DNA from 2 places in the Methylovirgula ligni genome. Region 2 is predicted to be linked to the other one. Evidence: predicted binding sites of a transcription regulator. Region 2 holds the regulator's gene; the other holds the start of a gene.

Region 1 (6,410 bases), 850 kb from region 2:
GCAACGTCAGACCTTGCCGGCGTCCGGTGCGTCGAACGTCAGTTTCGTCGCGCCGGCGCCGAGCGCCACCTTGCGATAGAAGCACGAGCGCCGCCCGGTATGGCAGGCGCCGCCGTCGCCGCCCGGCACAACCTTCATCAACAAGACGTCCTGATCGCAATCGGTGCGGATCTCGACGACCGTCTGCTGTTGGCCGGAGGTGTCGCCCTTGCGCCAGAGGCTCTGGCGCGAGCGCGACCAATAATGGGCGATGCCGGTTTCGAGCGTCAGCCGCAGCGCTTCTGCGTTCATATGCGCGAACATCAGCACCGCGCCGTCCGCCGCGTCGAGCGTGATGCAGCCGATAAGGCCGTCCGCGTCGAAGCGCGGCGTGAACACGCCGCCTTCTTCGAGTTCGGCCTTGCCGCCCGGAGACGGGAAGGGGCCTGACATTGAGGAAGCCTTATCTGCCGCGAACCAGCGTCAGGAAGCGGACCTGTTCGGCCGGATCGTCGCGGAAGACGCCGGTGAACTGATTGGTGATCGTCGAGGCGCCCTGCTTCTGAACGCCGCGCATGGACATGCAGAGATGCTCGGCTTCGAGCATCACCGCCGCGCCGCGCGGACGCAGATGCTTGTCGATGGCGCCGATGATCTGCGCCGTGAGCGCCTCCTGCGTCTGCAGACGGCGGGCATAGATATCGACGAGCCGCGCCAGTTTCGACAGACCGACGACGCCTTCCTCACCGACGTAATAGGCGATATGCGCCTTGCCGATGAACGGCACCATGTGGTGCTCGCAATGCGAAAAGAAGGGGATGTCGCGGACGAGGATCAGGTCGTCGTAACCCTGGACTTCCTCGAAGACGCGCGAGAGAACATCATTCGCATCGTTCTTGTAGCCGGAGAATAATTCTTCGTAGGCTTTGACGACCCGCGTCGGTGTGTCGCGCAGCCCTTCGCGCTCCGGGTCATCGCCAGCCCAGAGCAGCAGCGTCCGCACCGCGGCCTCGGCTTCCTCGCGGGTGGGTCGGTCCGGAGCAGGAGTGATGATTTTCGGCGGCTGGCGTTCGAACAAGGACTTAACCACGTCATCCATGTGGTGCCTCCAATGGCAGAATTTCTGACTTAGGGTTGAACCTCAGGTAAACAAGGTCGTATTCGGCATTCCTGAGGCTGTGTGGCCAGAAAGTCGCCAAATCTTCGGTGTCGAGCCTGATTTCCTCTATAGCACCCCGGTTTCGGGTATACCTATATAGTGTTTGGGACGGCCCGTCATCTAGCCCCGGCCGACGACAGAACATGCTCGACGACGTCTACAATACGAAAATTCTTGAGCTGGCGGCCAACATCCCGCGCCTGGGACGCCTTGACGCGCCGGATGCGACGGCGCGCGCACATTCCAAGCTCTGCGGCTCGACCGTGATCGTCGATCTCAAGATGGAGAAAGGCGAGGTTACGGATTTCGCCCATGACGTGAAAGCCTGCGCCCTCGGCCAGGCTTCGTCCTCGCTTCTGGCCCGGCATGTCATCGGCGCCAGCGGCGCGGAGCTGCGGCAATTGCGCGATGCCATGCGAGCCATGCTGAAGGAAAACGGGCCGCCGCCAAGCGGCAAATGGGCAGAGTTCGCGGTGCTGGAGCCGGTGCGCGATTATAAGGCCCGGCACGCCTCGACCTTGCTGACCTTCGAGGCGACGGTCGATGCCCTCGAACAGATCGAGGCGCGCGAAAAGGCATCCTCCGATGCGGCCTGAGATTGCCGGAGAGACGTTGCGTCTGGCGCCCCGTCGCGTGGCGCATTTGCTCATCCGGGCTTATCAATTGAGTCTGTCGGCCTTCATCGGCCGCTATTGCCGGCATGAACCGACGTGCTCGGCCTATATGGACGAGGCGATCGCCCGGCACGGCCTCTGGTCGGGCGGGGCACTAGGAGCGGCGCGTCTCTGCCGTTGCCACCCGTGGGGCACGTCCGGTTATGATCCGGTGCCGGAAACGATCCTGCCACCAGGCAAGCGGCTCAGGGCTCTCGTGGAGGCTCGTTTCCAGTGCGAACCGGCGGGTGCGCCGTCGCAAAAGCGGCGCTAGTTTGCGTGTGGCCAATTATGTGTCTGGATTGCAGCGCAAACGCCTGTCGCGGGTGCAACAAATCCGCTAAAAGGCGGCCGTGTCCGCGCCTGTCAGCCGGCAGAAATTCGATAAAGGGAATAACGTGAGCAATACCAATTCACGCGTTGCCGACTATCCGGTCGATCCGCAATTTCTGGCCCGGTGGTCGCCCCGCGCCTTCACCGGCGAAAAAATTCCGGAATCGGAATTGCGCAGCCTGTTCGAGGCCGCCCGCTGGGCGCCGTCCTCGTTCAATCTCCAGCCGTGGCGTTTTTTCTATGCCTTGCGCGGCACGCCGGAGTTCGACACCTTCCTCGGTTTGCTGATCGAAGCCAATCAATCCTGGGCGAAGAATGCGGGCGCGCTCGTCATTCTCGCGTCGAAGACGACGGCGCTCTATCCCGGCAGCGACAAGCCGGTGACGACCCGCACGCATTCGTTCGATAGCGGCGCAGCCTGGGCTTATCTTGCACTCGCGGCGCATCAGCGCGGATGGGCGGCTCATGCCATGGGCGGCTTTGATGTCGAGCGCACGACGCCGGTGCTAAACCTGCCGGCGGACTATCGGCCGGAGGCGGCCATCGCCATCGGGCGGCAGGGCGATCCAAGCGTATTGACGGAAAGCCAGCGCAAGCGCGAAGCCCCGAGCGGACGCAACCCGCAGAGCGAATTCACGTTTCAGGGGGGCTTCCCCTCGGCGTAATCAGTCCCATTCCAGGAGAATCCCATGTCCACCAAATTGAACCGGCCGCGCGAAATCATCGAATTCTGTTTGGCGCCCTTAGGCATTTCCGAGAAGAGCGAAGCCTATAAGGAGGCGTTCCGCCGGCTGGAGCATGTCATCAAGACGTTCCAGCTCGCGGCGGCGCGGGAGAAGCAGCCGGTCTCGGTCGATTTCACCCATATCAACACGATTACGATCGACGAGCGCGCCCACGGCGACGAATGACGGCGTGGGCCGGGCTGCTTCAACGTCCGGGCTCTGTCAGAAAATATATTGATTCACAAGGTCTTATGCGGCCTTGAAAACTTGTGAACCATTTCGGCGCGAACTCGAAAGCCGTGCCGAAGTCATGGTAACGTCATCAGGGGGAGGCAGCGTCGCCGGGCCAAGCAAAGGAGAATACCGTGCCGTCCAAGGGCGATGAACTGAGATCTGCCGAAAACGAGCCGCCGGTGGAAGTTCCGCCGCCCGTCGATCCGGCTCTTGCCGGGGAATCATCCCCAGCCGCCTCGATCCCGATCATGGACGATCTCTCCAAGGTCTCCGGCCCGCATCCGGACCTCATCCATTCGCCCGAGCGCTTCATCAACCGCGAATTGTCGTGGCTCGAATTCAACCGCCGCGTTTTGCAGGAGGCCTCCAACCGCAACCATCCCTTGCTGGAGCAATTGCGGTTCCTCTCGATCTCGGCCAACAACCTCGATGAATTCTTCATGGTCCGGGTCGCGGGCCTGCGCGGCCAGGTGCGTGCCGGTGTCTCGACGCCGTCCGAGGATGGGCTGACGCCAGCCGAGCAATTGGTAAAAATCCGCGAGCGGGTTGGCCTGCTCGCCGCCGAGCAGCAGCGCCGCTGGGGCGAATTGCGCAAGGAGCTGAAGACGAATGCCGTCATCCTGCTCGATGCGCAGGATGTCGACGCGACGGATGTTGCCTGGCTCGAGCAATATTTCCTGCAGCACATCTTCCCGCTGCTGACGCCGCTGGCGGTCGATCCGGCGCATCCGTTTCCGTTCATTCCCAATCTCGGATTCACGATCGCGCTGGAACTCGTCGAGCCGCGCGAAAACCGCCATCTCAAGGCGCTGATCCGTCTGCCGATCAAGGCGGACCGCTTCGTGCAACTGCCGCCGGACGGCAGCGCCCAGCGTTTCATCGCGATCGAAACACTGGTGAGCATGTTCACCCAGTCGCTGTTCCCCGGCTATCTTGTGCGCGGGTCCGGCGTGTTCCGTGTCATTCGCGACAGCGATATCGAGATCGAGGAAGAGGCCGAGGATCTGGTGCTCCTGTTCCAGTCCGCTTTGAAGCGCCGCCGCCGCGGCTCTGTCATCCGGCTCGAAGTCGACGCGCATATGCCCGAGCAATTGCGCAATTTCGTCTCTGAGGAGCTCGATGTCGCGGGCGATGAGATTTTCGTCCTCGACGGTATGCTGGCGCAGAACGACCTTTCGGTGCTGATCGGTGTCGATCGGCCGGACCTGAAGTTCAAGCCTTACAACGCGCGGTTTCCCGAACGCGTGCGCGACAATGGCGGCGATTGCTTTGTCGCCATCAAGCAGAAGGACCTCGTCGTCCATCACCCCTACGAATCCTTCGACGTCGTTGTGCAATTCCTGAAGCAGGCGGCGGCGGACCCCTCGGTCGTTGCGATCAAGCAAACGCTCTATCGCACCTCGGCGGACAGTCCGATCGTCCGCGCCCTGATCGAAGCGGCGGAGGCCGGCAAATCCGTCACCGCGCTGGTCGAATTGAAGGCGCGCTTTGACGAGGAGGCCAATATCCGCTGGGCGCTCGATCTCGAGCGCGCGGGCGCGCAGGTCGTCTTCGGCTTCATTGCGCTCAAGACGCATGCCAAGCTCTCGATGGTCGTGCGGCGCGAGGGCGCCGGGCTCGTCACGTATTGCCATCTCGGCACCGGCAATTATCATCCGGTGACGGCGCGGATTTACACGGACATTTCCTTCTTCACGGCCGACCCCGCGATCGCCAGCGATGTCTCGCGTATCTTCAATTACATCACCGGCTATGCCGAACCGGCGCAGTTGGAGCGCATGTCGATCTCGCCGATCAATTTGAAGAAGCGGCTGCTCGACCATATCGCTAAGGAAGCCGACCTCGCCCGCGCGGGCAAACCGGCGGCGATCTGGGCCAAGTGCAACGCCCTCGTCGATCCCGAGATCATCGACGCGCTCTATGCGGCGAGCCAGGCGGGTGTGCAGATCGATTGCATCGTCCGTGGCATCTGCTGCCTGCGGCCGGGCGTGCCGGGCCTGTCCGAGAACATTCGCGTCAAGTCGATCATCGGCCGCTTTCTCGAACATGCGCGCGTCTACGCCTTCGGCTGCGGCCACGGCCTGCCGCATGCCAAGGCGGCGGTTTATATTTCCTCCGCCGATCTCATGCCGCGCAATCTCGACCGCCGCGTCGAGGCGCTGGTGCCAATCACCAATCCCACCTGCCACAGTCAGGTGCTCGATCAGATCATGATCGCCAATCTCCTCGACAACCAGCAGAGCTATCGGGTGTTGCCGGACGGCTCCAGTTCGCGCATCAACGCGGGCAAGAACGAGCCCTTCAACGCGCATTCCTATTTCATGACCAATCCGAGCCTTTCGGGCCGTGGCCGGTCGTTGCAGGAATCGGCACCGAAGACTCTGCTGAAGCGGTTGGAGGGCCGGTGAACCTGTTGATGCCCAAATTATTTACGCCGACACCGCTGCGCCCGGAGGTGAAAGGGCCGGTCGCCGTTGTCGATATCGGCTCGAATTCGGTGCGCCTCGTCGCCTATGATGGGCTGACGCGGGCGCCGACGCCGATCTTCAACGAGAAGGCCCTGTGCGGCCTGGGCAACGGTGTTGCCAAGACGGGCGAACTTTCGCCCGCCAGCGTGGCCAAGGCGCTCGCCGCCCTGCGGCGCTACCGGACGCTTATCAAGATCATGGATGTGCAGCAGGTCTATGCTTTCGCGACCGCCGCCGCGCGCGACGCCACGAACGGGCCTGCCTTCGTCGCCGAGGCGAGTGCTGCCGTCGGCGCGCCGGTCAGCTTGCTCTCCGGCCGCCGCGAAGCAGAGCTTTCGGCTTTGGGCGTCATCTCCGGCTTTCACGAGCCGGACGGCATCGTCGCCGACCTCGGCGGCGGTTCGCTCGAACTCATCGAGATCAAGGGCACCAAAATCGGCAAGGGCGTCACGCTGCCGCTCGGCGGCCTTTCGCTCATGGATGCGTCCAACCAGTCGCTGCGCAATGCGGCAAAGATCGCGCAGGAACAGCTGGAGGCGGCCAAGCTGCTGACGCGCCTGCGCGGCCGCACGCTTTATGCCGTCGGCGGCACCTGGCGCGCGCTCGCCAAGCTGCATATGCGCCAGCGCAATTATCTGCTGAGCATCATGCATGGCTACAATATTCCCGCACGGGAGGCTGCGGACTTTGGCGGCCTTGTCGAGCGCGTCAATGCCGAGGCGCTGGTCGCTGTCGAGGCGGTGACGCCCGCCCGGCGTCCGCTGCTCGCCTATGGTGCCATCGTCCTTGACGAGATCATCCGCAAGGCAATGCCGAAGCAGGTGACCATTTCCGCCTCGGGTGTGCGCGAGGGGCTTCT
Region 2 (6,410 bases):
GCGATTGGCACGCCGCTCGGCATGCTCGCCGGCACTTACATGGCGGAATACGGACGCAACACGAAGCTCACCCAGGTGGTGCGTTTCATCAACGACATCTTGCTCAGCGCGCCGTCGATCGTCATCGGCCTGTTCATCTATCAGGTCATGGTGACGCGCATGGGCCATTTCTCCGGCATCGCCGGCGCCGCGGCGCTCGCCGTGATTGTCATTCCAATCGTCGTGCGCACCACCGAAAACATGCTGCTGCTCGTCCCCGGCGCCCTGCGCGAGGCGGCGAGCGCGCTCGGCTTGCCGCGTGCAACCGTGGTCGCGAAGATCGCCTACAAGGCGGCGCGCGCCGGATTGATCACCGGCGTTCTGCTGGCCATCGCGCGCGTCAGCGGCGAGACGGCGCCGCTGCTCTTCACCGCGCTCAACAACCAGTTCTATTCGACCGATCTCAACGCGCCGATGGCGAGCCTGCCGGCCATCATCTTCCAGTTCGCGATGAGCCCCTACAAGGCCTGGCAGGGGTTGGCCTGGACGGGCGCGCTGCTCATCACCCTTGCCGTGCTTGGCCTATCGATTCTGGCGCGGACCCTCAGCTCTCAAGGACCCAGCCGATGACCGCGGTAGCGACGACGACAGTGCCGGCCACAAACGAGCTTCCGACGAAGATCTCGGTCCGCAACCTGCAATTCTATTACGGCCAGAATCATGCGGTGAAGGACGTCAACATCCCGCTCTACACCAACAAGGTGACGGCGCTGATCGGGCCCTCCGGCTGCGGGAAATCGACGCTGCTGCGTGTGATGAACCGGATGTACGATCTCTATCCCGGCCAGCGCGCCGAGGGCGAGGTCATGCTCGACGGCGAGAATATTCTCAAGCCGGGGCAGGATCTCAATCTGCTGCGCGCGCGTGTCGGCATGGTGTTCCAGAAACCGACGCCGTTTCCGATGACGATCTATGAAAACATCGCCTTCGGCGTGCGGCTCTATGAAAAGCTTTCGCGGGCCGATCTCGACGCGCGGGTCGAGACGGCGTTGCGCGGCGCGGCACTGTGGGACGAGGTCAAGGACAAGCTCAATGCGAGCGGCCTGTCACTCTCGGGTGGCCAGCAGCAGCGGCTCTGCATTGCCCGCACCATCGCCATCCACCCCGAGGTCATCCTGTTCGACGAGCCGTGCTCGGCGCTCGATCCCATATCCACCGCGAAAGTGGAAGAACTGATCGATGAGCTGAAGGACAAGTATACGATCGCCATCGTCACGCATAACATGCAGCAGGCGGTGCGCGTCTCGGAATATACCGCGTTCATGTACCTCGGCGAACTGGTCGAGTTCGGAACCACCACGCAGATCTTTACGGCGCCCGAAAACCAGCGGACCCAGAACTACGTCACCGGCCGTTTCGGCTGAGGCCAGCGATTCCAGGACCAGATGCCATGACCGACCATACCGTCAAAGCTTACGACAACGAGCTTGAGGCTCTCGGCCGCAAAATTGCGGAGATGGGCGGCATTGCCGAGCAGATGCTCAGCAATGCAATGGACGCTCTCGCGACTCTCGATACCAGTCTGGCACGGACCACCGTCGCCATGGATCAGCGTCTCGATATTCTGCAACGCGATGTCGAGGAGCAGGCGATCCTGACCATCGCCAAGCGCCAGCCGCTTGCGGCGGATCTGCGCGAGATCATCGCTGCGATCCGCATCTCCGGCGATCTCGAGCGTGTCGGCGATCTCGCCAAGAACATCGCCAAGCGGGCGTTGAAGCTTTCCGGCGAAACACGGCTGCCGCGCGCCGTCGTCGGACTCAAATCGATGCACGAGGCGGCGGCGATGCTGCTGAAGGACGCGCTCGATGCCTATGCGCTGCGCGATGTCGAGCGCGCACGCATGGTCTGGACGCATGACGTGGAGCTCGACGCGCTGGAAGATTCGGTCTTCCGCGATCTTTTGACCTTCATGATGGAAGACCCGCGTAACATTTCGTTCTGTGCGCATCTTTTGTTCTGCTCGAAAAATATCGAGCGGATTGGCGATCATTCCACCAACATCGCAGAAACGGTCGTCTATCTCGTCACTGGCGAGACCTTGCCGATGGACCGGCCAAAAGGGCCGTCGCCGGCGGCCGATTATCTGCCCCTGCCCAAGTGAGCCATAGATGAACAATCAGATCATCTCTGTTCCCGACCCGCGCCCCGCCGCCGCCTCCGAGCCGCGCGGTGTGTCGCCACGGCCGAATTCCGCCGCCGTCGCACCGCCGCGCATCCTCGTCGTCGAGGACGAAGCCGCGCTGAGCCTGCTGCTCAGTTACAATCTTGAGGCGGAAGGCTTCATTGTCGAGCGCGTCGAGCGCGGCGACGAGGCGGAATTGCGGCTTGTCGAATCGCCGCCGGACCTCGTCATCCTTGACTGGATGCTGCCGGGTGTTTCGGGCCTTGAAATCTGTCGGCGTATGCGCGCGCGCGATGCGACGCGCAGCCTGCCCGTCATCATGCTGACGGCGCGCGGTGACGAAAGCGAGCGGGTGCGCGGGCTCTCGATCGGCGCCGACGATTATATCGTCAAGCCCTTCTCGGTGCCGGAATTGATGGCGCGGGTGCGGGCGCTGCTGCGGCGGGCGCGGCCGGATCGTGTCGCGGCGCTGCTCACGGCTGGTGATCTTGCGCTCGACCGCGAAAATTGGCGGGTCAGCCGCGGCGATCGCAATGTCCATCTCGGGCCGACCGAGTTCCGGCTGCTCGAATATCTCATGGGCAAGCCTGGCCGCGTCTTTTCGCGCGCGCAATTGCTCGACTCGATCTGGGGCTTCTCGGCGGAGATCGACGAGCGCACCGTTGATGTTCATGTCGGGCGCTTGCGCAAGGCGCTGTCGCAAGGCGGGGAACGGGACCCCATCCGCACGATCCGCGGCGCGGGCTATTCCTTCGACGAGACGTTCGGCAAGAACGACTGATCCCGTCTCATTGCGACCAAAGCGAAGCAATCCAGAACTATCGTCGTTTTCTGGATTGCTTTGTCGCTGACGCGCCTCGCAATGATGAGTTAGGCCGACTGGACGCGCCGGCGGCGGTCCTGCACGGGCTGATAGGCGATGCGGCTGTGATAGCTGCAATAGGGGCCGCTCTGGCTGGCGCCCTTCTTGGCGCCGCAGAACCGGAATTCGCCCGTGGCGGGGTCGCCCATCGGCCAGCGGCACATAGATTCCTTCAAATCCATGATCGTGACCATTTCGGACATCGGGATCACAACATCTTCCTGGGGTGCCGGCTGGATGGCCGTGTTTGGTTGGGGTCGCATGGCGAGGGCGGTATTGCCGCGCACAAGGGGCATGCTTGAGCGCTGATGCGCCGCCGGTCGCGCGACTTTCGGCCGAGCCCGGGCGATGGCCGGAACCGCCGTCTTGACGCGCCCGGACATTCCGAGCCGGTGAACCTTGCCGATCACCGCGTTGCGGCTAATGCCATTGGCAAGTTCACGAGCGATTTGGCTGGCGCTGAGCCCTTCCAGCCAGAGTTTGCGCAGAAGCTCCACCCGTTCATCGGTCCAGGACATTCAGTCCTCCTCGATTTGGATCGGAAAAATTAGCCTGTACGCGGCTAACGAGACCCGACAAACGCGGTACAGCAGGCAGAATCCGGAATCGCCGCAGCGCCGGAAAACCGGCGTCGTACAAAAGGTTACGCATTATGATGGCCCGCCGCACGAGATGTCGTAGTCGACGCCTGAGAGGCTACACTAGGCGTTGAATCCCGCGCAAGAGTCGCAATGACCTTCCCAAGGGCGTTTTCAACAATCCACATCGCCGGGACCGCACCCGCGTCATTGTGACTCGGGGGACTATGAATCGGCCCGATACCCTCGGGGGACTAGGCCGCCGGGCGGCAAAAATTTGACCGGCGGCGTCGAGCCCCTTAAAATGGTTTTTTCCTGTTGCCGCTCCTCCGGGGCGGCACTTTTCTTTGGTGGATCGCCCGATCGAGTGCGGTGCCGCGGAGCGACAGGACAGCCGCCGCCGTAAAATCGCTGGAGCTTTAGCCGTGACGTCGTCGCTTCTCCCTACCTATGCGCGTTTCAACCTTGCCTTCGAGCGGGGTGAAGGCGCCTGGCTCTACGCGACGAATGGCGACAAATATCTCGATTTCGGCGCCGGCATTGCCGTCGTCTCCGTCGGCCATTGCCATCCCCATCTCGTCAAGGCGCTGAAGGAGCAGGGCGAGAAGCTCTGGCACGTTTCCAACCTTTTCGAGATTCCGCAGGCTGAAAAGCTTGGGGCGCGCCTCGTCGCGGAGAGCTTCGCCGATCTGGTCTTCTTCACTAATTCCGGCACCGAGGCGATGGAAGGCGCGATCAAGACCGCGCGCCGCTACCAATTCGTCAGCGGCCATCCCGAGCGCTACAGGATCGTCACCTTCCAGGGCGCCTTCCACGGGCGGACGCTCGCGTCCGTTGCGGCGGGCGGCAATCCCAAATATCTCGAAGGCTTCGGGCCGCCGCTCGAGGGCTTCGATTCCGTTCCGTTTGGCGATCTTGCCGCCGTCAAGACGGCGATAACGCGTGAGACGGCGGCCATCCTGATCGAGCCGGTGCAGGGCGAGGGCGGCATCCGTGTCGCGACGCCGGACTTCCTCGAAGCCTTGCGGGCTCTTTGCGACGCGCATGGGCTGCTGCTGATCTTCGACGAAGTGCAGAGCGGCATGGGCCGCACCGGCAAGCTGTTCGCTTACCAGCATTCGCGCATCACGCCGGACATTATGGGCCTCGCCAAGGGCATCGGCGGCGGTTTCCCACTCGGGGCTTTCCTGACGACGCGTAAGGTCGGCGCCTGCATGACGCCGGGCACGCATGGCACGACCTATGGCGGCAATCCGCTGGCGACAGCGGTCGGCAATGCGCTGCTCGATGTCGTGCTTGGCGAAGGCTTCCTCGCTCATGTGGTGAAAATCGGCGCCTCCCTCGGCCAGGGCCTCGCCGAATTGCAGCGGCGCTATCCCGATGTGATCGAGGAAGTGCGCGGCACGGGTCTCATGTATGGCCTGCGGGTCGTCGGCGCCGTCGGCGCTTTCGTCAATACGGCGCTGGAGGAGAAGCTGATCACCGTGCCGGCGAGCGACAATGTCGTGCGTCTGCTGCCGCCGCTCACCGTGAACGAGGTGGAGATCGCTCTCGCGTTGACCCGTCTCAACGCCGTCGCGGAAAAGATTTCTGCGCAGGCCAAACGCGCGCAGCGCGGAGCCGCGTGATGAGCACGGCCTTGCGCCCTGCGTCGGCGCCGAAGCATTTTCTCGATCTTTCGGAGGTCTCGGCCGAGGAGTTGCGGCGGATTCTCTCGCTCGCCGGAGCGATCAAGAGCCGCCGCCGCAAGGGTCAGCTCGCGGCCGAGCGGCCCTTGACGGGCAAAGTCATGGCCATGATTTTCGACAAGCCCTCGACCCGCACGCGCGTCTCCTTCGACGTCGCGATGCGCGAACTCGGCGGCGAGACGATCATGCTCACCGGCAAGGAAATGCAGCTCGGCCGCGGCGAAACCATCGCCGATACGGCGCGGGTTCTGTCGCGCTTCGTCGATGCCATTGTCATCCGCGTGCTCGATCATAACGAGCTTGCCGAACTGGCGTTCAACGCCGAGATACCGGTCGTCAACGGCCTTACCAAGAAGTCGCATCCCTGCCAGGTGATGGCCGATGTCCTGACCTTCGAGGAGCATCGCGGCCCGATCAAGGACCGCACGGTCGCCTGGACGGGCGACGCCAACAACGTGCTCACGAGCTGGGTCCACGCGGCGCAGCGCTTCGATTTCACGATCAATGTCGCGAGCCCCGCGGAACTCGATGTGTCGCTGGAACTCAAGTCCTGGGCCAAGGCCAATAATGCGCGGCTCAATATCACGCGCGATCCTTTCGAGGCCGTGCGCGGCGCCGACGCGGTGATCTCGGATTGCTGGGTATCGATGGGCGACAAGGACGAGAACTTCCGCCACAATCTGCTCGCGCCCTATCAGGTCAATGCAAAGCTGATGAACGCGGCGGCCAAAGACGCGATCTTCATGCACTGTCTGCCGGCGCATCGTGGCGAGGAGGTCACTGATGAGGTGATCGACGGGCCGCAATCGGTCGTCTTCGACGAGGCCGAAAACCGGCTGCACGCGCAGAAGGGCATCCTCGCCTGGTGCTTCGACGCGGTGGCGGTAGCGGGATGAGCAAGTCGGAACCCTCGTTACGTGCGGTCTCCGATCAAGCCTACGACGATATTGCGTTGCCCTTCGCGATCGAGGCGCTCGACGTGCGCGGCCGCCTTGTGCGGCTCGGGCCGGCGATTGACGAGATCCTCACCCGTCATGCCTATCCGCCCGCCATCGCGCGGCTTGTCGGCGAGGCGGCGGCGCTCACCGCACTGCTCGGCGCGGCGCTGAAGTCGGAAG

What was found. The regulator PhoB, encoded in region 2, activates phosphate uptake and scavenging genes when phosphate is short. The targets are predictions, from matches to a motif close to TGTCATNNANCTGTCAT.
Region 1: CWB41_RS10455 (RNA degradosome polyphosphate kinase) is a predicted target of PhoB. The motif match lies at 3,156-3,172, and genes of this name have one in related genera.

The regions. Positions count from the first base shown of each region.
Region 1 is NZ_CP025086.1:2,166,281-2,172,690, forward strand. Features, by position in the region: gene hisI (phosphoribosyl-AMP cyclohydrolase) at 7-432, opposite strand; gene folE (GTP cyclohydrolase I FolE) at 443-1,078, opposite strand; gene CWB41_RS10435 (iron-sulfur cluster assembly scaffold protein) at 1,282-1,734, shown strand; gene yidD (membrane protein insertion efficiency factor YidD) at 1,724-2,065, shown strand; gene CWB41_RS10445 (nitroreductase family protein) at 2,190-2,789, shown strand; gene CWB41_RS10450 (hypothetical protein) at 2,814-3,035, shown strand; gene CWB41_RS10455 (RNA degradosome polyphosphate kinase) at 3,332-5,491, shown strand; gene ppx (exopolyphosphatase) at 5,500-6,410, shown strand, end outside.
Region 2 is NZ_CP025086.1:1,317,693-1,324,102, forward strand. Features, by position in the region: gene pstA (phosphate ABC transporter permease PstA) at 1-609, shown strand, start outside; gene pstB (phosphate ABC transporter ATP-binding protein PstB) at 606-1,403, shown strand; gene phoU (phosphate signaling complex protein PhoU) at 1,430-2,143, shown strand; gene phoB (phosphate regulon transcriptional regulator PhoB) at 2,151-2,945, shown strand; gene CWB41_RS06440 (GcrA family cell cycle regulator) at 3,035-3,544, opposite strand; gene CWB41_RS06445 (aspartate aminotransferase family protein) at 4,030-5,232, shown strand; gene argF (ornithine carbamoyltransferase) at 5,232-6,188, shown strand; gene CWB41_RS06455 (Hsp33 family molecular chaperone) at 6,185-6,410, shown strand, end outside.